3 regions of the Halobacillus ihumii genome follow, and region 3 is predicted to be linked to each of the others. Evidence: riboswitches for the same ligand, from Rfam matches in the RefSeq annotation. Region 3 holds a riboswitch; each other region holds the start of a gene.

Region 1 (7,807 bases), 670 kb from region 3:
TTTTCGCCAATTCCCCGCACGCCTGGGTAATTATCACTGCTGTCGCCCATCAAAGCCTTTAAATCTACCATTTGGGCTGGTGTGATCCCCTTTTCTTCATAGAAAGAATCCTCACGGTATTCAGCATAATTTCCATACCCTTTCTTCAATAAAACGACAGAAACATTCGGCTTGAGCAGCTGAAGCATATCCTGATCCCCTGTAAGAATAAACACCTGCGAATCTTTACAATATCCATCACTCAGCGTTCCCATACAGTCATCCGCTTCAAAGCCAATCTTCCCTATATTGGGAATATCCAATGATTCCATAACTTCCTTGGCTAACTCAAACTGAGGGATTAATTCTTCCGGGGCTTCCCCGCGGTTTGCTTTATATTCGGAAAAAAGCTCGTTACGGAATGTTTTACTTCCCATATCCCAGCAGCATACAACGTGTGTAGGCTGGTAAGTGTCGATTGCTGCAAAAAGATGCTTTACCATTCCGTAAACAGCATTTGTAGGCATACCTTTACTATTTATCATGAAATAATTGCTCATTGCTGTGGCGTAGAACGCGCGAAAAAGCAAGGCCATTCCGTCAACAAGCAAAACCCGATTAGTTGTCATCATCTTCGAACCCCTTCATTTCGATAAGTTGATTCTATTATAACAAAATTGCGGCAAGCATGCGGGTGAAATAGCTGAAACAACACCTAGAAACTACCTCTTCAAGTTGAAACAATAATATTACCTAATAATTGACAAAATTCTGATATCGTGGTACTTTCAAATTAAGTGCAACCTATTTACATACTTTTATTGTAAGCGCTTGCACATTACTAGATTAATAATGGGAGGCATGGAGAATGGTATACGCATTTCCTAATACCGAAGGATCAATCGTTCAGTACAAAGAACGTTATGACAATTTTATTGGGGGTAAATGGACTCCGCCAGTTAAGGGACAATACTTTGATAACGTTACACCTGTAACTGGTAAAACCTTTTGTCAGGTACCTCGTTCTACAGAAGAAGACATTGAACTTGCCGTTGATGCAGCCTATGAAGCAAAGGAGTCCTGGGGGAAAACCTCAGTCACAGAACGCTCACTTGTTCTAAACCGTATTGCTGATCGTATGGAAGAGAACCTTGAGAAACTGGCTGTCGCTGAAACATGGGAAAATGGGAAAGCTGTCAGAGAAACACTTAATGCTGACATACCTTTAGCTATTGACCACTTCCGCTACTTTGCCTCTGTTATTCGTGCCCAAGAGGGATCAATTGGGGAAATCGACAACGACACAGTTGCCTATCATTTTCACGAACCGCTTGGAGTAGTAGGACAAATCATACCTTGGAACTTTCCGATCCTTATGGCTACATGGAAAATCGCCCCTGCACTTGCTGCTGGTAATGCCATTGTGCTTAAGCCAGCGGAGCAGACTCCAGCCTCCTTGCTGCTTTTACTAGAGATGATAGAGGATTTACTTCCTGCTGGTGTATTAAATGTCGTGAATGGTTATGGCCTTGAGGCGGGTAAACCACTTGCTCAAAATCCGCGCATTAACAAGGTTGCCTTCACCGGGGAGACAACAACCGGTCGCATGATTATGCAATATGCTTCACAAAATATAATCCCTGTCACACTTGAGCTTGGTGGAAAATCACCAAATATATTCTTTGAAGATGTGATGAGTAAAGATGATGATTTCCTTGATAAGGCGATTGAAGGGATGGTTATGTTTGCCTTAAACCAGGGAGAAGTATGTACCTGTCCTTCACGTGCGCTCGTGCAGGAGTCAATTTACGAACAATTTATGGAACGAGTCATCGAACGCGTCAAAGCCATTAAAGTCGGAAACCCGCTTGATCCAGAGGTAATGATGGGAGCTCAAGCGTCTTCTGAACAGCTTGAAAAAATTCTTTCCTATCTTAATATTGGAAAAGAAGAAGGTGCAGAATGTCTCATTGGCGGTGAACGGAATCAACTGGAGGGCGATTTTTCCGACGGCTATTATGTTCAGCCAACGATGTTCAAAGGTAACAATAGTATGAGGATTTTCCAAGAGGAAATCTTCGGTCCTGTTCTTGCGGTTACTACCTTTAAAGATCCAGAAGAAGCAATGGAAATTGCTAATGATACTCTTTATGGTCTCGGTGCCGGGGTCTGGTCCAGAGATATTAATACTGCCTATCGCTTCGGGCGCGGCATTGAAGCTGGCCGTGTATGGACGAATTGCTACCACGCTTATCCTGCCCATGCAGCATTTGGCGGCTACAAGATGTCTGGAGTCGGCCGTGAGAATCACAAAATGATGCTCAGCCACTATCAGCAGACAAAAAACCTGCTTGTCAGCTATAGTGGACAGAAGTTAGGATTCTTTTAATCTTACAAAGGAGGTGACGGAATGGTTGAACGCGTAACAGCTACCGATGAAGCCCTCCAGTTGATTGAAGCACTTAAAGAGAAACACGGCCCGTTGATGTTCCACCAATCCGGCGGCTGCTGTGACGGAAGCTCTCCGATGTGTTATCCGGAAGGCGATCTGATCACAGGCACACAGGACGTATTGCTCGGGAAAATTGGGGAAACTCCCTTTTATATCCACAAGAAGCAATATGATTACTGGAAGCATACCCAGCTCATTATTGATGTTGTGGATGGCCGCGGTGGAATGTTTTCATTAGAAGGTGTAGAAGGAAAACGATTCTTAACCCGCTCTCGTGCCTTTTCCGATGAAGAGTTCAACGAACTTAAAACAGCTGGAATTCTTTAAACATCTCCCCCTGCCTTGCTTTCTATGGCAGGGGAATGCTTTATTTAGAATTGGCCGTTGTACCAGCTGAAATAACCTAACAAATGAGAAACATAAGCGATCGCGATTAACGAAGCAAGCGTAACAATTAGAAATATCCAATCTGTACGCTTTACTGTAAATCTACGATAGAAATGTCGATCCTTCTCACCAGTAAACCCCTTTGATTCCATCGCAACAGCTGTTCTTTCTGCCTTGCGTATCGCTCCCGCCAGTAACGGGATCATAAAACGCCGGTACTGCTTAATAGACTCTTTTACTTTTTTCGTGCGTTTAACTCCTCTTACCTGATGGGCCTCCTGGATTTGATTAAATTCATCCTTCATTAAGGGAAGAAAACGATAGCCCGCCAGCACCCCGTATGCCAGCTTTGGCGGTAATTTACACTGTTGCATTAGACTTAAAATAAAGTGAACCATGTCTGTTGTAAAAATGAACAGTAAGGACAGGGTGGCAAAGGCGAACATTCTAAACACAAGAGACAAGGCCGCAACAATATCCTCCTCCGGAATTTCCCAAAGCAGCAAATGAACCGTTTGAGCGGGATGTTCCGGTGGCTCAGCAAATGCTATCGTTGTCCACAGCATTCCTAAAGAAATAACCATGAAAGGCAGTAAAAATAAAAGGTAGTATTTTATCTTTACTTTTCCAAACAGAAAAGTAAACGTTATCGTCCATATACTGAATAGCAGCGGGGTGATAGGATCAAAAATAAGCGCTAGTCCGATAACTGCGACGATTATCGTTAAGGCTTTGATGCTTGGATTAAGCTTATGAAGAAACATACAGCCCCTCCCTTTCCACCTGATGCTGCAATTGAATTCGAACAGGATAATCAAGCTGCCATTTAGCTAAATCATGATCACGCCATAATTTATGAGGATGTTCATCTGCGACAATTTCCCCTTCATTTACGACCAGCACCCGATCAGCATATTGATCTACAAGCTCCATATCATGCGTCACCATGACAATTGTAGCGCCTTTTTTCTGGCGTTGAGCCAACAAATTCATTAATTGTTTTGTTGACTGGGCATCCTGGCCAAACGTTGGTTCATCCAGTATTAACAGTTCCTGATGGTCTACTATCATCGTCGCCACACTAAGCCTGCGCTTTTGTCCCTGGCTTAATGTGTACGGATGACGTTCTTCCACTCCATTCAACTGACACATATCTAGAACTTCCTGCACCTGTTGATCGATTTTATATTCATCGATACCTTGAATCCTCAGACTAAACGCTATCTCCTCATAAACCGTATCTGTAATCAACTGATGCTCAGGGTTTTGAAAAACGTAGCCGATATGCAACCGTAAGTCTATTTCTTTCCAGGATGAGAGTGGTTTTCCGTGAAAAGAAATATCGCCTTTAGTCGGCTTTTGCAGGCCTGCCATGACCCTGGAAAGAGAAGTTTTCCCGCTTCCATTCCCACCAACCATTGCTATGAACTCCCCTTTTCTGATTTGCAGGGATACGTCTGAGATAATCCTGCTGTTTCTTTTCATCCACAAAATTGATGATAATTGAAGAATCGTTGAGGTAGAATGACTTTCCCTTGGCTCAGGAGGAAACGTGATCTGTTCTTTTGAACCCCTCCATCCAGTAATAACATCAGAAACAGTCAGTGGAAAATGGCTGCATTGATCCAGCCATTCTTTCTCCATAGCTAACTGAGTTACCGCCGGCATCGATATCCCCTGACACTGTAATGCACTTTTATGCCTGTTCATCCCATCTCTTATAGGGCCATCATAAACTAGCTCGCCGCTTCGATTCATCATCACTCCTCGTTCAATAAAAGATACCCACCCATCTAGTTGATGTTCAATAACAAGAAGCGCAAAGCCTTTTTCTTTTTGAAGTGCTTGGATAGTTCGGATAAAATCACGTGTGGCGATCGGGTCCAAATTGGCCGTCGGTTCATCCAAAATTAACAACTCGGGCTCCATCGCGAGAACACAGGCTAAAGCAAGCTTTTGTTTTTGCCCGCCTGATAATGTTTGTATCGATCGCTGTCTTGCTCCTTCTAATCCTACAAGCTTTAGAACATGATCAATACAGTCAGATATCCGCTCAACTGGTGTATGGATGTTTTCCAGGCCAAACGCTATTTCATCTTCCACTGTAATCATACAGAACTGACTTTCAGGATCCTGAAACACGACTCCAACATGTTGACTCATTTCTCCTGGAGCATAGCTAGACACAGAATTACCTCTGAACTGGATATCACCTGTTATCGTTCCGTCTAGTTCACGAGGATAAATGCCATTTATACCATACGTCAGCGTACTTTTCCCGCAACCGCTCGGTCCTAATAATAGTAAACGCTCCCCTTGGTCTATTGAAAAACTAACATCTGATAACACTTGGTCATTTCCTTCTTCAAATTGGAGATGAAGTTGACGGACATCAAGTAACTTCATGCTGTTTTCTTCCTTCGCTGTTCTTTACCAAGAGCAAAACCAGTTAATACTCCCGTTTTTGCCAGAGCATCACTAATGGCCTTCCCTAACACACCAGAAATCAAGGCACCACTTATCATCCGAACGATAAGCATACTAAGAATGTATCCTGTTCCAAATACAGCGTACCCGGAACGAAAGTACCCCCATACAAAACTAAAGACAGCCGCTCCGACACCAGCCAGCATTAATACAGCTAGATTGTATGATTTATATCTGGTTACAGCAAAAGCAGCCTCAGCCCCGAGCCCTTGGATAATCCCTGTGAGAATTAAAATCGGACCCATTGCATTTCCAAGCAGCATTTCTACTGTAGCTGCAATCGTTTCAGATAAAAACGCCGCTCCCTTTTTACGAATAATATAAGCCGCTACAATCGAAACGATAAACCAAATTCCGAAAATCAGGTCATATCCAATTGGGCCAAATAGTCCTGCCAGCAGCTTTCCAACAGGCAAAAAGGCTAAATAAACAACGGCAAATACTACGGAAAGCACGGACATCACAACAATTTCTTTCAGTTTCCAGTTTTGCAGTCCCATTTCACTTTCCTCCTTTTACAGACGGACTGTTTGCAGAAATCGTAACCGTCATGACCGTATGAGGAGATCCTTGCTCTTCAGTCTGTTGAAATACTTGCTCTAACCCATTAAACACTCTGTTTCCATCCCCGTCCAAACGTGTCGAGTAATGAGCCTCACTCACCTCAACTCCTTGTTTCTTCATGTCTTCAATCTGACTATAAATAACATCCATATAGTTCCCGCCGCCCATAGGGTATAAGGAAAACTTGGCGGCAGCCTCTTGATCAATCAGACCACTTTTGGATGCATTTTGTGCTAGATTGTCCTCTGCCATGTACACATCGCCAGCCGAATCTCCCGGGCATCCTATTGAATAAGTCGCTTGAAATACTACATGTTCTCCTGTTTTTGCCGCTTGTAAAAATATTGCTTTCGTTACATCAAACACATGAATCATCTGCCCTCTAGCTGTGGTGGTGACATCATCTGTCTTCATCCAAACTTTCGATGTGTCCACTTCATTTAGCGAGGACTTAATAATCTCCACAAAACGATCAGACATCGGGTAAATTGAGAATGAACTTCCTGCAATTCGATTAGCAGATCCACAAACTTCACTCATGTTTATACTTCCTCCTTTTTTAATAAACACAAAAAAACTGCACCCCGTGGGAGTGCAGCTACGAACGTATGTATATATGTGTACCATTATCATTCTACGATCGACTCCACTTCCCCACGCTAGTATTATCTAGTTCGGGTTCTAAGGGTCAGAAACAGTTTCCTCTCAGCCGCGTACGCAGCTCCCCTAGTGTTTTTAACGGTATGCAATTTTTTCACACTTCTATCGTAATCAATGATTATACATTTGTAAAGCCTATTCTTTATCCCTGACAAGCTCCTGAACTTCTTGCACTAACTGCTCAAGTTCGTGCAATCCCTGGTCAGGGCTTGAGAAAAATACCCGTTCCATTCTCTTAGTAATATCTGTTGGTTTAATATTCATTAAGTCTAAGGTCTGCTGCTGCCATTTGAAATCAGGATGATGAACATACATGCAATTTAATCCAAATAAGATCCCCATCAAATGATGCTGCATCACCGTCATAACCGAATAAAATATCAGCCAGTCTTCTCGTTCCAGCAAAGCTTGCCGATTCTTCCACTGATTTCCGAAATCAGAGTAAGCATCAATCATCACATGCCCCAGTTGTTCAGGGTACACTTGTACTTTGGCCTTGAAACCATCCATCAACTCAGCGCCAGCTACAGGAACTCCGTAGTGAATCGAGGAAATCAAACATTGGCCTTCTAAACTAATGTCAAATTCTTTTGTTACCCGGTGGATTACTTCACGAATCGTTGCAGTGAGAAAACTGCTTATTTCAAATTTAACACCCTCAAGCTTAAAGGTTTCAGACCATTCATCATCTTCAAATCCATAGAAATCTATTAACTCGCCATTTAACTGGTCAATTACTGATAACCGGTCTTGATCTGTCGGCCCCTCGGACCATAGGACGTTCAACTCAATATCAGAGAAATCATCTTCCCATCCACGTGCAACAGAACCGGCAATATAAACAGCTTCCACCTTAGTATTTTGCGCATATACCTTCGCTGCTTTTCTTGCTAATTCTTCAAAATTTATCACTCAACCCCACCGCCTTTTACTCACTTCCCTCAACGGGTCTTAAAAAGATGCATCCATCCTAATTATAAACACAGTTATCTATCTCATTTTTCTTTCATATAAGTTACTCCGGGCTACTTCTTGACACCCATTGTAATCAAATACTTTTAGCATTGGCTGATTTCGGTAACTCGTAGAGCCCATATAATAATCAGCTCTGAACTCATCCCGTAGAACGGATAAGGCTTGCCGGTGCAAAGCCTTGCTTTTCCCTTTCCCCCGCTCCTCAGGAATAAGGCCGAAATAAAAAAACCGCCCTTCTCCTGTTGTTCCAGGTTCAATATGCGGCATCACTACTCCTATGGGCTTAGCACCTTCATAGACCAT
Region 2 (7,807 bases), 570 kb from region 3:
CAGACTCGCTCGATACAAGCGGCCGCGTCGTTATGAGTTTGTGTCCGAACTTCCTCGAAATGCCAGTGGAAAGCTGCAAAAATTTAAACTCCGAGAGCAGACAAAACAAGTAACAGAATAGAATAGATGAGCCTCGAACTATCATGTCGAGGCTCTATTTGTTCAGTACTTTATCCTCCTAGTTGTTTCATGACATCAATGGGCTGGGACTCTCGCACTTTATGATAATCTTGAAAAGGACAGCCAAATTCCTGGACTCGCTGCATAACATTCTTGATGGTAAAGTCTTCTGGATTTAGATCTTCTGTGATTTCATGCCAAAAAAGCGGTGTGGCTACAGTTCCTTCTGAAGTGGCTCTGGCTGAATAAGGAGATATAATGGTTTTTCCTTCTGCATGCTGGACATAGTCCAGGTAAAGTCTTTGTCCGCGATTTTTCTTTAATCGCTCAATTGTAAATAAATCTGGACTTTCTTTTACAAGAAGATCGACTAAACTCTTTGTAAATTTCCTCGTTTCTTCATAACTCATGCTCCCCTCTGTAATAGGGATATGGAGCTGCATTCCTTTATTTCCGGATGTTTTTATAAAACCATGTACGTTGAGTTGATCAAGCAAATGTTTCAATAGCTTGGCAGCTATGATGGATAAATGAAATTCGTCACGATCAGGTGGATCAAGGTCAAACACGATCTCATCCGGGTCCTTGGCTGCTGCTTTTTGAAACGGAATATGAAACTCTAGTGCTCCTTGATTGCTTAGCCAAATTAAACTTGAAAGCTCATTGCTAACGATGAAGGTCTCATCATTCTCCTTCCACGCCCCTACATAATTTGGTGAATGTTCAGCTCGATGTTTTTGAAAGAAAGATTCGTCGCCCACACCATGAGGATATCGAATTAGCGTCAACTTTTTATTTTTTATAAAGGGAATCATATAAGGAGCGATCGCCCTGATGTACATCAGGTAATCTTTCTTACTCCATTGCCTTTTTGGCCATAATATTTTTTCAGGATGAGTGATCTCTACGTCTTCGGGAAACAAAAGCAGGTCCCAATCTCGTTTAGACACGGTACAATCGTCGTGCTCCAAATCAAATCTAAACTGGTGAAAGACAGGCTCGCGCATTTCCCCACCTTCGGCCATTAAGCAGTTAATGGCGGCGCAAACACTTGGATTAAGTCTCCAATTAGTCCCATTCTCTTTAAAAAAAGTTTCAAGTGTATGAGCCTGCTCTGAGGTTAATCCATGCTTAAAACTGCCTAACGGTACACGTTTATCCCCGTGCCAAATCTCCATTTTATAATAATCGTTCCCTGGATCGAATGAGGTTAGAAAGCCAGATACAGAGCGCCATTGTTTCACTTTGAGCCATTGCCTCGTCCGAACCCCTTTTTGGTAAATGCTTTGTTTGCGCTATGCTACAATGCCTTCGCCTAAATGAAGGTGGAGAAGGTTATGGATGTCTGCTTCATCTTCGAAAACCTCAACCATTTGAATAGATGGAAAGTCGATATGGTTCATCATTTTACGAAGTCGTTCTTTTCTTTCTGTAAAAACAAATGAGGTTAAATTTTTTCCGGCTTCAAGAATATCAAATGCCATAAATGTAGCAGGCCTCTCTCGAGCTACATTTCCAATAGACGTTTTATTCCTCATCCGTCCCCGTTTTTGGAGAAGGGGGAAATTGGCCTGATAAGGGGTGTTGAGAATCACGATTTCGCCATCGAGTAAAACAGGCAGTGGATCAGGAGGATCCCCTTTCCTTGCCGCTTCAATGATTTCAGGAAATCGGTCTGACAAATCCTGGCCGTTTCTACTTATGAGCGAAATCCCGCTTTCTGTCCACTTAAGAAATGCCCGAAATCCGTCATATTTTACTTCATATACCCATTCATTTCCCGTCGGTATTTCTTCAGACAATGTCGGAAGCATAGGTTTATCCAACTCACTCACCTTCTTTTCTATCCTTATTTTGATCGAGTATATAGCTTTTAGTCATATTTTTTCTCGGAGGGTAAAAGCTAATCAAAAAGGAGTGAAATAGTCCATGCATACAATGTGGAAGGGATCGATTAGTTTTGGTCTTGTGAATATACCGATCAAACTTCATGCTGCTACTGAGAACAAAGATATTAAGTTGCGTCAATTACATGGAAAATGTAATTCCCCGATTGAGTATAAGAAAAGATGCCCGGTTTGCGAAGAAGAAGTGAAAAATGAGGAGATCGTCAAAGCTTACGAGTATGCTAAAAATAAATTTGTAGTGCTTGATGAAGAGGATTTAAAGAACTTAAAGAAAGAACAAGAAGACAAAGCGGTGGAAATCCTTGATTTTGTCAAACTTGAAGAAATTGACCCTATTTATTTTGAGCGCAGCTATTTTATTTCACCGAACAGCGGTGGAAATAAAGCTTACGGCTTATTAAGGGAAGCCCTTGAAGATACGGGGAAAATCGGAATTGCCAAGATTATTATTCGTTCAAAAGAACAATTGGCTATTTTGCGAGTGTATAAAAATACATTGCTTATGGAAACCATCCATTATCCGGATGAGGTGCGAGATGTTGGCGAGGTACCAAACGTTCCTGAGCAAACTGATTTAAGTAAGAAGGAAATGAAGACGGCTGTTGCGCTGATTGACGAACTCACAGCCGAGTTTGAACCAGAGAAGTACACGGATGAATACCGCACAGCTCTTCTGGAACTTATTGAAGCCAAACGAAATAATGAAGAAGTGACAACAGCTAAAGAGAAAAAACGTCCTGACAATGTGACAGACCTTATGGAAGCCTTAGAAAAGTCACTGGACGAATCGAAAAATAAAAAGAAAGTTGCTCCTAAAAAGGCAGCTCCTAAAAAGAAAACGTCCAAGAAATCATCAACAAAGAAAAAGTCGTCATAACCCCTCTAATAGCAAGTTTTTGTCGAACGATTATCTGTATTTTAACACCGAAATGTTGTATAATTAAGTATAGAAACACATAGTCGAATGGTATATGAATGGCCGTTTGGTCCGTAGAAAAGCAGAAGATATGATGAAATCTTCAGAAGCTTCCCAGAAGAAGTGCTCCAATAATCATTAATGAAATAATGAAGAGTTCATACAACGTTCCATAGTATGCTCTCTTTTTTTGTTCAATAATATCTGAAAAATCTGAACCATCCTGGCATATGTATAAAGAGAGGAGAATAATTGTGAGCGAATTCATATCTTTAAGAGAGATTTGGAAGGCGAGGCAGAGGATTGCAGGATTAGTTATACAAACACCGCTTATCTATTCGAATGCCTTATCAAATTTCACGGGAAATCAAGTGTATTTAAAACTTGAAAATCACCAGCCTACAGGAGCATTTAAATTAAGAGGTGCTGCTAACAAGATCCTTTCCCTCTCCATCGACGACCAAAAAAAAGGTGTGGCGACATTTTCAACAGGAAACCACGGTATTGCGGTCGCCTATGTCGCCAAGCAGCTCGGGATTGATTCTATTGTATGCATTTCTTCACGGGTGCCAAAAGGGAAAGTGAATCGTCTGAAGGAGCTTGGGGCTGAAGTAGTGATCGTAGGTGAAAATCAAGATGATGCGGAAGATTACTGCTATCGATTAGAGAAGGAGCAAGGTGTCTCTGTTATCAAACCATTCGATGACCTTGATGTCATTGCCGGGCAGGGCACGATAGGGTTAGAAGTGCTGGATCAGTGCCCTGACATAGATGAAATATTAGTTCCTCTCTCAGGGGGAGGCTTGCTTTCGGGAATTGGCTATACCTTGAAGTCGAATGACCCTTCCATTCAAGTAACTGGTGTATCAATGGAGAACTCAGCAGTCATGCATAAAAGTTTAAAACAAGGCCATCCGATCAAAATTGCTGAATCGCCAACGCTGGCAGACAGTTTGTTAGGGGGGATCGGGCCGGATAATCAGTACACTTTTCAATTGACTAAGCAGTATATGGACGAAAGCGTGCTTATTTCTGAGAAGGCGATTGCAGAAGGAGTATTGTTTCTGCTTGAGCATCATAAAATGGCAGTAGAAGGAGCGGCTGGGGCAGCAATTGGGAAGTTACTGTCAGAGAAGCAAGGTGATGGTCGTGTAGTGGCAGCTGTTGTGAGTGGTAATAACATTGATCATGAAACAGTTAGTGAGTTGCTTAAAACTAGATAAGCTTGCGGGGTGTGGTAAATGGGTATAACCGTTAAGGATGTCTTACAGTTATCCGTCATGAAACCGGCAAAAGTCCATGTCGGGAATGAGCGTATTGAAACCAGTGAGGTGGAATGGATTTCAGTTATAGAAACACCTGTCGAAAACTTTGTGCGTAAAAATGAATTTGTGCTCAGTACCGGTGTCGGATGTGGCGATGACCCTGACTGTTTAGAAGTTTATGTGAAGGATGTTATTCATTCAGGCGCTTCGGCACTTGCCATTGCTACTGGACGGTATATTTTTAAAATTCCTGACCGCATCCAACAGCTCGCTCTTGAGCAAAATTTTATCATTATTGAAATCCCGTGGAATGTGCGATTTGGTGATATTTTGCAAGATGTTTTAGCTGAAATAAGCAAGGAAAAAGAATTGGAGCAGAAACAGGCGGAGGGCGTTCGGCAGGAACTCATTAACTGTGTGTTAAATGGCAAAGGTCTACAAGAGATCATGACCATTCTCTTTCAGCATTCAAAAATTCCTGTGGCCATTAGTGATCATAACAAGATCGTGAGGGCAAATTACGAATTTGATCAGCGGATGATTGACGTGCTGAACGGGGTAGAGGAAGGGGACTATGAACTTATTCCGACCCAGGAGACCCCGTTTCGCGATCACCCCCTTTACCATTACATTGAAGAATATAAAATTGGGGAGCAGTACTGTTATCAGCTTACCATTCTATCCAATTATAAAAAGCAAGGCTACCTGCTGTTTCAGCCAAGAGATAACGAAGAGTTAACCTGGCCTGTCTTAAATATATTAGAACATGCGCTGACGGCCTGTGCTCTTTATTTTGTTAAGGAAAATGCTATCGAAATGACCGAAATCCGGCTTAGAGATCATTTTTTACTAGATTTAGCAAAAAGCGAAGTCGAAGTAGATAAACAGATGCAGTCAAAGGCTCAACTGCTCGGCTATGAATTAACGCTGCCCTATATTTGCCTTGTAGGAGCAATCCGCTTTAAGAAAAAAAATAATCACGTCGAGCGGGCCGGGGATCAATCGGTTCTTTCTTCCTCGATGAATAGTCGAAACTATTATATTCAGAAAGAGGTCACTCATGCTGGCGATGTCTTAAATCGCCGGACCATGACGACGTTCGAGGATGGAGAAGTCATTGTATACTTAGAGGCAGATGACCACCCTTATATGGAAACGAGTAACCAATTTCTCGACCTTATCGAACGCAGATTAAATGAGTTGCTTGCTGGCATTAATATTTCCTGGGGAATATCTTTTCCTAAGGATGGGGTCTTCGTATTTCATCAAGGATATGATCAAGCCGTGACCGCTTTAAATATTGGCAAGCAGCAGCATGAGGATGGAAATCGAACTTTTTTTAGTGATACTCGTATGAACAGGCTGCTTATGGCACTATCCCATGAAAAAGAAATTGAAAATATTGTAAAAGATACATTGGAACCGCTGATTATGTATGATCAGAAACGTCAGGCGGATCTTATTCATACGTTTATCGTTTACAATAAATACAATAGTAATGTCAGTCAAACCGCGAGAGCGCTGATGTTACACCGTCAATCATTACTCCATAGATTGCGCAATATTGAACATTTAACGGGCTTGTCGCTGTTAAATGCTGACGATATGTTTTTATTGGAACTTAGTGTAAGGTTATGGAAGCTGAAGAAGGTAGAAGAAGAATAGGCAGTCCGCTTTATAATTGATTCGTGATGACAATCCAAATCTTCTCTGTTATGATGAAAGCAGCCAAGCGAATAGTATTACACAATAACTACTAGGGGGGCCCTGATACGGGCTGAGAGAAAAGCAAAACAGCTTTTCGACTCTTATGAACCTGATCTGGTTAAGACCAGCGGAGGGAAGTAGTCAGAAGAAATGTCTTATGACTTTATCCATTCGAAGCCAGGTCCTCCCTCAGGATCTGGTTTTTTTCATGTTCACTCCCTTTTTATGAGAGGAGGAGAAATATGAATCGAACTCGCTTATTAACGACCATGGCTGTATTTGTAGCAATCGGAACGCTTGGTTCGCAAATGCTCTGGTTTCCTGCTGGAATAGCTAAGGCTTATCCTGTTCAACACGCAGTTAATGTTATGGCCGCTGTCACGCTTGGACCCATTCCGGCGGTTGCGATTGCCTTTATGATCGGCCTGCTGCGTAACTTGCTTGGGCTTGGAACATTGCTTGCGTTTCCAGGAGGCATGATTGGGGCTTTACTGGCGGGTTACTTTTACAAATGGTCTAGAAAAACATGGACTGCTGCAGCAGGTGAAATGATTGGCACTGGGTTAATCGGTGCCATGCTCTCCGTGCCCTTTGCCAACATTTTAATGGGGAGTTCAGCGGGAGCATTAGCCTTCTTGCCGTCCTTTCTTATCAGCAGTACAACTGGTGCATTGATTGGCTGGTTTGTAGTTTCAAAAATGCGACAAACTCATGCATTACCTCAAACAAATCTATAATCTTCGGAATCTACTAGGGGTGCGAGCACGCTGAGATAAGGATTTTCCTTAATCCCTTTGGACCTGATCTGGGTAATACCAGCGTAAAGGAAAGTAGCCTCATCTCAAATCACCTTTCAGTGGCTTCCTATAAACTAAGGAGGCAACATTTTATGACATTTACCGAAACATTAAGAAAAGAAAATAATGAATTGTTTGAAGCAATTTTTAACCATCCATTTGTCGATGGAATTGGCAAGGGTGAAGTACCGCACGAAGCATTAGCCCATTACATTAAGGCCGATTATGAGTACTTGAACGCCTTTATGCATGTTTACGGTGTTGCCATATCAAAATCTACAGAACGACGTGACATGGGCTATTTTAGTGAACAAGTCGGATTTGTTCTAAATAGTGAAACCCATCCTCATCACAATTTCTGTGATGTCATCGGTGCAGGTTATGACGAATTGCAAGGCTACCCGCTTCCGCCAACAGCCGATCATTATGTCAAACACATGATGTATCACGCTCAAATGGGAGGGCTCGGAGAAATTCTCGCTGCCCTGCTTCCTTGCCCATGGACTTATCTCGAAATCGGCAACCATTTGGTGAAAAAATATCAGCCATCACCGAATCATACGTTCTACCCGTGGATAGATTTCTACGCGAATGAGGAATTTGATACGCTATCCATGGCCATGCGTGAACGCCTTAATGAGCTGGCCGAAGAGGCTTCAGAGAGTGAATTGAAACGGATGAAGGAGGCCTTTCGCAAGAGCTGTCAGCTGGAGTTGAATTTCTGGGAAATGGCTTTAACTTGTGAGGAATGGCCGACTGGAGAGGCGGTGACGTCTAAATGAAACAAGCGGCTTGCGCATTAAAGATTGGCGGGACTGATCCGAGCGGGGGGGCGGGCATTCAAGCTGATTTAAAAACATTTCAAGAGTTAAAGACTTATGGCATGAGCGTCATTACTTCGGTAGTCGCTCAAAATACAACAGGGGTTAAGGATATACACGACTTGTCTGTTGATATGCTAAGGAAACAATTAGAAGCCGTTTCTTCAGATATGCCTATTCATGCGTTTAAAACAGGGATGATCGCAAGTAAAGACATGATGAAAGCCATCGCAGAATGGCTGCCAGAAATAGCAGCTCCATATGTTATGGATCC
Region 3 (7,807 bases):
CGATAACCAAAACACAACCTGTCTCTGCATGCCTTTAGAAAACTGATGTACTTTCTTATTCTCATTCAAATTAAAAACCTTCTTGAGCTGTTCGTAGCGTTCCTCGCTCCAATTTGGATACATTTCCTTATAATAGTTGGCAAGCTGTTTTACATTGTATTGCGGAAAGAAATAAAGAGAATCTGGTATAAAGACGAGTCTGCTTTTCACACGTAAATTCTCGAATACGTCTTCACCAAACATGTGGATTGCACCTGAGTTCTGCTTTAAAATTCCGCTTATTAAACGCATAAGTGTCGTTTTACCGGCACCATTTGAACCAAGAAGCCCATAAATCGATCCTTGTTTCACATGGAAGCTCACGTCGTTCACAACCAAATCTTTTGCAAAAGATTTAGTGATGTTCTTCACTTCAATCATGATCAGGTCCCCCCTTTACTTCATCAACTAATGCCTTTATGTCTTGTACCGTCATACCAAGATATATTGCTTCTGCAAACAGCTTCTTTAGTTCTGCGCGCACTTCCCCTAATTTTTGCTTATCCTTAAATGGAGAAGCAGGATTAACGAAACTCCCTTTCCCTTTAACAGAATAGGTGTATCCCTGTGTTTCGAGTTCTCGATAAGCTTTTTGAATTGTATTAGGATTAATGGTCAGCTGTTGAGCCAGTTCACGAACAGACGGGAGCTTCTCATCTTCCTGTAAAATATCATTAATAATAAGATGTTTTAGTTTTTCTACAAGTTGTTCATAAATGGGTTTACGGCTCCTTATATCTAACTCGAACATAAATACACCTCCTAAATACACCACTGTACTAACTGTATTAATAAACGTAGTACAGTGATAGTATATATAACTAAGTGAAGTTTGAGAAGTATTTTATTTAAAAAAATCGATTTCAGAGTAAAATCCGTAAAAAAACACCTGATCTACTAAAAGATTCAGGTGTTTATGCATTATCTTTATCTGTTGTTGGCAAGTTATAGAACTTTTTAACATATGTATAATCCCCAGCCATTCTGCCAACAGGTGAAAGTCCTCTCCCACAATCACATCACACCCAAATCCTTCCACCTCAGGTCATCCATTTTATGGATGACCTGAGGTGGAAGGATTACCCAAACAGAAAATTGTCACAATTCTGTTTTATTGAATTGAAAATAGGGAATATATGGGCATATCATCTTTAGAGAGGGGCCATTTCCTTGGTTGAAATTTGGAGTTTATTTGAAGCAGCAATAGCAGACGTATCAGCATTTTTATGGACTTATCTTCTATCCATTATTCTCATTTTCGGGGGGATTTTTCTTACTATTCGCTTAAAGTTTTTCCAATTTCGTTTCTTTGGTCACGTACTTCAGCAAACCGTTGGGCAAATTTTTAAGAAGAACAAACATCCCGGAACAATCTCTCCCTTTCAAGCCTTTACATCAGCCTTAGCCTCAACAGCAGGTGCCACAAATATCGTCGGGGTCCCTGTAGCGATTGCCTTAGGAGGACCGGGAGCTCTATTCTGGATGTGGTTTGTGGCATTGATTGGGATGGCCACAAAGTATGCGGAAGTTATGCTCGGGATCAAGTACCGTGAAAAGAATAAGGATAATGTCTGGGTTGGCGGACCGCAATATTACATAAAAAAGGCTCTCGGCTGGAAATGGGTGTCTTCAGCTTTCGCTTTTTTCCTAATGATCGAATTGATCCCTAGCGTTATGGTGCAGTCCAATTCCATTGCGACACAGACAGAAGGTGCTTTTGGCTGGCCCGTGTATATAACTGGATTTGCTATGTGCGCCCTGATCGCACTTGTTGTGTTTGGAGGAATTAAACGAATTGCCAAGGTAACGGATAAAATTGTCCCAGCTATGGTTATCATTTATGTAGGAGTAGCTCTATTCGTTATTTTCGTAAATATTGATCAAATCCCACACGTGTTCAGTTTAATATTTTCTAACGCATTCACCCCTATATCAGCTGTCGGCGGCTTTGCAGGAGCTGGAATTGCAGAAGCACTGCGTTGGGGAGTCGCCCGGGGACTTTACTCTAATGAGGCTGGAATCGGTACTGCCCCCATTGCCCATTCAGCCGCACAAACGGACCATCCTTCTAAACAGGGGTTGTGGGGAATCTTTAGTGTATTTGTCGACACCATTGTAATTTGTACAGTTTCCGGACTTGTGGTTTTAGTAACAGGCGCTTGGAAGGATGTTAGCGCAGCGAATGCATCTAATATGATTAATGTTGCTTTTGCAACTGAATTAGGAGATGTATTTGGCGGTGCTTTCGTGTCCATCTTTCTCTTATTCTTTATTATTACCACAGTAGGCGTGCTGATCTTCTATGGTGAGAAACAGGCCGAGTACTTGTATGGTTTAAAAGCAGCTAAAGTGATGAGACTCGTTTATATTGTATCAGCGTTTATCGGTGCAGTCGGAGGACTTCAATTAATATGGCAATTCCTCGATATTACGCTTGCTTTTGTCGTCTTGGCCAACATTATACCGCTCATTTTCCTCCATAAAGAAATCGTAGCGATTAGTGATGACTATGTAAACAGAGTACTCAAGAAAAAAACAACAGAAAGAAAGGTTAAACTATTCGCAGAAGAAGACTAATAGCTAAAAAAGTAAGAGGCTGCTTCCTCCGTAAAGAGGATCAGCCTCTTTTGCGGTCTATCTTCCAATTCCATCCACCTCAGGTCATCCAGATAATGGATACTCTGAATAATGGATGATAAGAGTGGGTCCTTGATATAACGGGGGGATGTATTTATACTGGAATAACGTTACTTGGGGGTTTGGGGTGAGCTTATATTTATGTTAGATACTCATGCGCGAAAAATGGTTCAGCCTTCCATCGACCATACCGCCACATGGTTGCTGAAGAAAGGGCTGTCAGCCAATCAAATTACGATCCTAGCCTTTATACTGGGGATTTCTACGAGCATTTTGTATATTATGGGGCAGCCTGTTATCGCAGTAGGCTTATTATGGCTCTCTGGATTTCTAGATGCTGTAGACGGTACAATGGCCAGACATACAAAGACCTCCCCATTCGGTACAGTGATGGATATTACTTTTGACCGTGTTGTGGAAGTTTCTATCATTGTTGCTCTTGCTTTCATTCACCCAGAGGTGATGTGGCCGCTCCTTCTATTAAGCGTCTCCATTGTTATCTCTATGACAATTTTCTTAGTGGTGGGGGCAGTTTCGGAAAAAGCAGGGGTGAAATCATTTTATTATCAAGCTGGGCTTGCTGAACGGTCGGAAGGGTTTATCCTATTCAGCATGATGCTATTATTCCCTGGCATTCTATATTGGACGACGTTTGTCTTCTTTGCTGTTGAACTATTCACTGGCGTTCAGCGATTTATGGAAGCCAGGAAGATTTTACGTTAAAAATAGACCTCCATCTAACCTCCAGAGGTCTATTTTTAATATTTCTTACTCGTCTATTTGGTTGCTGATATATTCATTCGGCTCTTCGCCGTTTTTATCATTGTGATTCTTAAATTGGCTCAAGCGGCCATTTCGATGCTCTCCGTGATTCTTGTTTTCTTTAAATTGGTTGTCCACTTTCTTATCTTTATTCTTCATGACTTTGACTCCTTTCTGGTGGCACGATTTGTATTAGCTTTTGATTTTTGTCTCTTCTTTATTCAGCAAGCCCATAATTTGCAAGACACCTTATCCTCCCCCAACAAAATGAACCAGTTCAATTTGGTCGTCGTTTTTCAAGTGAACGATCGGATAGTAATCGCGTTGAATGATCGTTTGATTATATTCAACAACAACCATTCGCCCATCTAATTTGTAAAAGTCGAGAAGGTCAGTCACCGTTACAACTCTTTCCGGGCACTCTAATGATTCACCGTTAACACGTATAGTCATTTGACCCATCCTTTCTTATATTCTTCAAGTATTCCTTGTACATCATCCGCTTCAAGCAAACCTGAAATAACCGCCGCTCCTGCAACTCCTGCCCTTTTTAACTCTGACATATGCCTCGGTTTGATTCCACCAATGGCGATGACGGGCACCTTCACAGCACTTGTCAGTTCATGTAACGCTTGTAACCCCTGTGGCTTTTTGCCCCTTTTTGATAACGTTGGAAAAATGTGACCGAACATCACATAGTCAGCTCCCTCAAATTCAGCTTGCACAGCCTCTTCTATTGAATGTACAGACTTTCCAATTCGCAAGTCAGGGAAGCTCTGCCGGACCTCATATACCCGCACCCCTTGTCCGGAGAGCTGGACGCCACCTGTCCCTAAACTACGGGCCATATCCACTTGGTCATTCACCACAATTTTCCCGGATGCAAACCCTCGTTTCTGCAAATCGTTTATTCCTTCCGCCACAACATCTGCAGGCTTTTGCTTTTCCCTGAAATGAACAAATACATCTTCACCTTGAAGGGGTTCGATGCTGTCGGCAAACTTCTTAACTGGCCAAATACCATTAGAGATCACATGAAATTCCATCTCTACACGATTTGCCAATCTTTCATAACGGGTTGATATCCTTTGGTTTGAAGCAGTTTACGAATCTCCTCTACAGAACGTTCATCGGAAATCTCAAACTGACTTTGAGTGTCCTCTGTTTGAGCATAACCGCCAACCTCAGTCGAGGAGGAAGCTGACATTTTTGTCACCCCTAGTGGAATAAGTGCATTGCGTAATTGAGGAGTTTCACGCGTTGATAGGACAATACCTGCCGTTGGTAAAAATAATCTGAACGCGAGCATAGCTTGGACCATATTTTGATCCGTCACATGAACCTCTGGTTGAAAACTGCCTGCATTCGGCTGAACCCGCGGAAATGACATGCCAATTTCTGTCTCTAAGTATTTATTTTGAAGATAATGCCCATGCAATCCGGCGATATAACTTTCTTTACGCCAATCATCAAGACCAAGCAGAGCTCCGATCGTGACAGACCTCATCCCAGCCTGACATCCTCTCTCAGGTGTATCCAATCGATACTTGTAAAATCGCTTCGGGCCTTTTGTATGCAGGTTGCGATATATCGTTTCATCGTAGGTTTCTTGAAAAACCGTCAGCGTATCAATTCCGCTCGCTGTCAATTTTTCATAATCGTCTCGATCCATCGGCTGAACCTCAAGCCCCACTGAAGAAAAATACTTCTTCAGCACCTTCATAATTTTTGTTAAGTAATCAACAGATGAATGAATACGAGATTCTCCCGAAAGGATAATAATTTGTTCGATCCCCATCGCTGCAATCGCTTGTGCCTCTTCCTCTACTTCTTCCATTGTTAAACGCCTTCTAGGAAAAACGTTATCGACACTGAAACTGCAGTATTTGCATGTGTTAACACAGTAATCAGACACATAGAGCGGCAAAAACAACTGCATCGTATAGCCGAAGTGCTGCAATGTGGCTTGATGTGCTTTCTGAGCCATATCTTCTAAATAACCTTCCGCAGCAGGAGACAGTAAAGTGAAATAATCCAACTCCGTAAGTCTGTCTTTTTGTAAAACCTTTTCGACGTCAGTCGTAGTGACTTCTTCAAACTTTGTGTGAATCGGCTGGTCTTTCAGCTTTTCATATACGTTATAAAAACTCATGATTGATCACCTCCTGTAGGTGTTAAAAATCCGGTCAGCGGCGAGGAGGCATTCGCTTGAATCGATGATGGACCAAGGCCTGTCGTATAAGCCAATCTCCCGGCTCTAACTGCCATATCAAAAGCCTTTGCCATAGCCACGGGGTCCGCCGCCGTTGCTACCGCTGTATTCACAAGGACTGCATCTGCCCCCATTTCCATCGCTTCCGCGGCTTCAGACGGCTTCCCAATCCCTGCATCCACTACAATGGGCACATGAATTTCATCAATCATTATCCGAATCATTTCCTTCATGCGGATTCCTCTATTGGAACCAATTGGAGAACCCAGCGGCATGATGGCTGCTGCTCCGGCCGCTTCCATGCGCTTTGCCGCCATTAAATCAGGACTCATATAAGGCAGGACAACAAACCCTTCGTCCACCAGCATTTCCGTTGCTTTAATCGTTTCCTCATTATCGGGAAGCAGGTATTTTTGATCAGAAATCACCTCGATTTTGACCCAATTGCCCATTCCGCTAGCCTTTCCAAGCCGGGCAATCCGAACTGCTTCTTCAGCTGTCCTTGCTCCTGAAGTGTTCGGCATTAAGGTCGCTTCATCAGGGATATCGCTGACGATATGTTTGCCGGAACCGCTTAAATCCACTCTTCGTATGGCGACTGTCACCACTTGTGAATAAGACTGTTCAATCGCCTTCCGCATCTCACTGTGGTCCGCAAACTTCCCTGTTCCTGTAAATAAACGACTTTCGATTTCTTCCCCTGCGATGATTAACGGATCCTTCATGACATCTCCTCCTCGTTAATTTTTCAAAAGCCCCCAATGGACAGCTAGACAATAAAAAAAGCTCACCCGGCACTAGGGTGAGCTTCGAATTACTTTATGCAATACACGATACATGCAGTTTCCTCGAAAGCTTCCCTACGCTGGTTCTAACCAAAATCAGGTTCAAAGGGTCGGAATTATTCCTCTCAGCCACATGCCTGGCACCCCTAGCTTTTCCTATTCAATTTGTTGAGAATTATTTGAACTCGTACTTAAAGGATAGCAAAACTATTCCAATTTGGGAACAGTCCTCCTTGGATTTTTTTACCTCATCACACTGCCACCGGAAATTTTCATAGACTCACCGATAATGTTACCAGCTGCCTCGGACAACAAAAACACAATCGCATTTGCCACTTCTTCAGCCGTAGATATCCTCCCGGAAGGAATCCCGTCTTCCGCCACCTTTAACTGCTCCTCAAAACTTCGATTATTCCGCTCGCCTTTTGTGGCAATTGAGTCCCTGCCCATATCGGTATCGACATACCCCGGACAAACAGCGTTTACCCGAATGTTGTGGTCTATCGCTTCTACAGCGAAGGATTGAGTGAATCCTGTTATCGCAAACTTCGAGGCACTATAGGCTGTGTTTGCATGCGTACCACGGATTCCTGATAAAGAAGATAAATTGACAATGGCCCCTGCCTTTTGAGGCTTCATTTTTTCATAGACAAGCTGTGTAAAAAGTACAGTAGAAAAGTAATTTAACTCCATCACCCGACGAAGAGCCTGTTCTGTTAAAGTGTCGAGAGTACCACCTCCGACAACGCCTGCAGAATTAACGAGTCCAGTAATCGGCCCGTTCTCCTTCACTGCCTGTTCAACTAAGTGATTTCGATTTTTCTCATCATTAAGTTCAGCAGGATGCACATATACATGTACAGACTCGTTTAACTGTTCACATTCGTCCTTAAGCTCGTTTAAATTCTTCTCTCTCCTGCCAGTAATCGTCACATAGGCCCCAGCTTGAACAGCAGCTTTGGCTGTGGCGCGCCCAATTCCTCCTGTAGCACCAGTAATTAGTATGTGTCCTTTCTTAAGAGCTTCACTTGAAAAAATAGCAGTCACAAATTCCGCCTCCTTTTCAGCTATGTCTTTCAGTACCTTTTTATACGAGTTATGAAACTGTCTATATTGCATTACAATCACGCGAAACCGTACAATAGTCTTATGTTACTAGAAAGGAAGATTTTATGGATCGATCAGTAGGATTTTGGAAGCGCCTTGGTGCTAATGTACTTGATTCCGTCCTTGTAATAACACCAATTGCCATATTAGGTATGATTCTGTTTGGCTGGGATTTCGACAGTTCATACACCGACCTTGTCATCCTTCCCTATTCATTAGTAGTACCCGTTCTTTGGAAGGGATATGTGGTAGGGAAAAGAATTAT

The links. A riboswitch is a leader RNA that binds a small molecule or an ion and turns the genes downstream of it on or off. The one in region 3 is predicted to bind thiamine pyrophosphate.
Region 1: another riboswitch for thiamine pyrophosphate. It lies ahead of G6R08_RS08685 (YkoF family thiamine/hydroxymethylpyrimidine-binding protein); the one in region 3 lies ahead of G6R08_RS11990 (thiazole synthase).
Region 2: another riboswitch for thiamine pyrophosphate. It lies ahead of tenA (thiaminase II); the one in region 3 lies ahead of G6R08_RS11990 (thiazole synthase).

What each region holds. Positions count from the first base shown of each region.
Region 1 is NZ_CACVAO010000001.1:1,721,925-1,729,731, forward strand. It holds gene G6R08_RS08655 (5'-3' exonuclease) at 1-611, opposite strand, end outside; gene exaC (acetaldehyde dehydrogenase ExaC) at 848-2,368, shown strand; gene G6R08_RS08665 (DUF779 domain-containing protein) at 2,390-2,758, shown strand; gene G6R08_RS08670 (energy-coupling factor transporter transmembrane component T family protein) at 2,803-3,582, opposite strand; gene G6R08_RS08675 (ABC transporter ATP-binding protein) at 3,569-5,224, opposite strand; gene G6R08_RS08680 (ECF transporter S component) at 5,221-5,799, opposite strand; gene G6R08_RS08685 (YkoF family thiamine/hydroxymethylpyrimidine-binding protein) at 5,807-6,409, opposite strand; TPP riboswitch at 6,504-6,607, opposite strand; gene G6R08_RS08690 (nucleotidyltransferase domain-containing protein) at 6,665-7,441, opposite strand; gene G6R08_RS08695 (hypothetical protein) at 7,520-7,807, opposite strand, start outside.
Region 2 is NZ_CACVAO010000001.1:1,825,801-1,833,607, reverse strand. It holds gene G6R08_RS09195 (fatty acid--CoA ligase) at 1-121, shown strand, start outside; gene ligD (DNA ligase D) at 171-1,403, opposite strand; gene G6R08_RS09185 (ATP-dependent DNA ligase) at 1,416-1,946, opposite strand; gene ku (non-homologous end joining protein Ku) at 2,050-2,904, shown strand; gene eutB (hydroxyectoine utilization dehydratase EutB) at 3,198-4,166, shown strand; gene G6R08_RS09170 (PucR family transcriptional regulator) at 4,185-5,873, shown strand; TPP riboswitch at 5,957-6,068, shown strand; gene thiW (energy coupling factor transporter S component ThiW) at 6,158-6,652, shown strand; TPP riboswitch at 6,658-6,761, shown strand; gene tenA (thiaminase II) at 6,805-7,494, shown strand; gene thiD (bifunctional hydroxymethylpyrimidine kinase/phosphomethylpyrimidine kinase) at 7,491-7,807, shown strand, end outside.
Region 3 is NZ_CACVAO010000001.1:2,396,572-2,404,378, reverse strand. It holds gene G6R08_RS12025 (ABC transporter ATP-binding protein) at 1-420, opposite strand, end outside; gene G6R08_RS12020 (GntR family transcriptional regulator) at 413-790, opposite strand; gene G6R08_RS12015 (alanine/glycine:cation symporter family protein) at 1,210-2,616, shown strand; gene G6R08_RS12010 (CDP-alcohol phosphatidyltransferase family protein) at 2,818-3,399, shown strand; gene G6R08_RS21965 (hypothetical protein) at 3,445-3,597, opposite strand; gene thiS (sulfur carrier protein ThiS) at 3,688-3,891, opposite strand; gene G6R08_RS12000 (thiamine phosphate synthase) at 3,888-4,472, opposite strand; gene thiH (2-iminoacetate synthase ThiH) at 4,487-5,590, opposite strand; gene G6R08_RS11990 (thiazole synthase) at 5,587-6,375, opposite strand; TPP riboswitch at 6,491-6,593, opposite strand; gene G6R08_RS11985 (SDR family NAD(P)-dependent oxidoreductase) at 6,679-7,482, opposite strand; gene G6R08_RS11980 (RDD family protein) at 7,608-7,807, shown strand, end outside.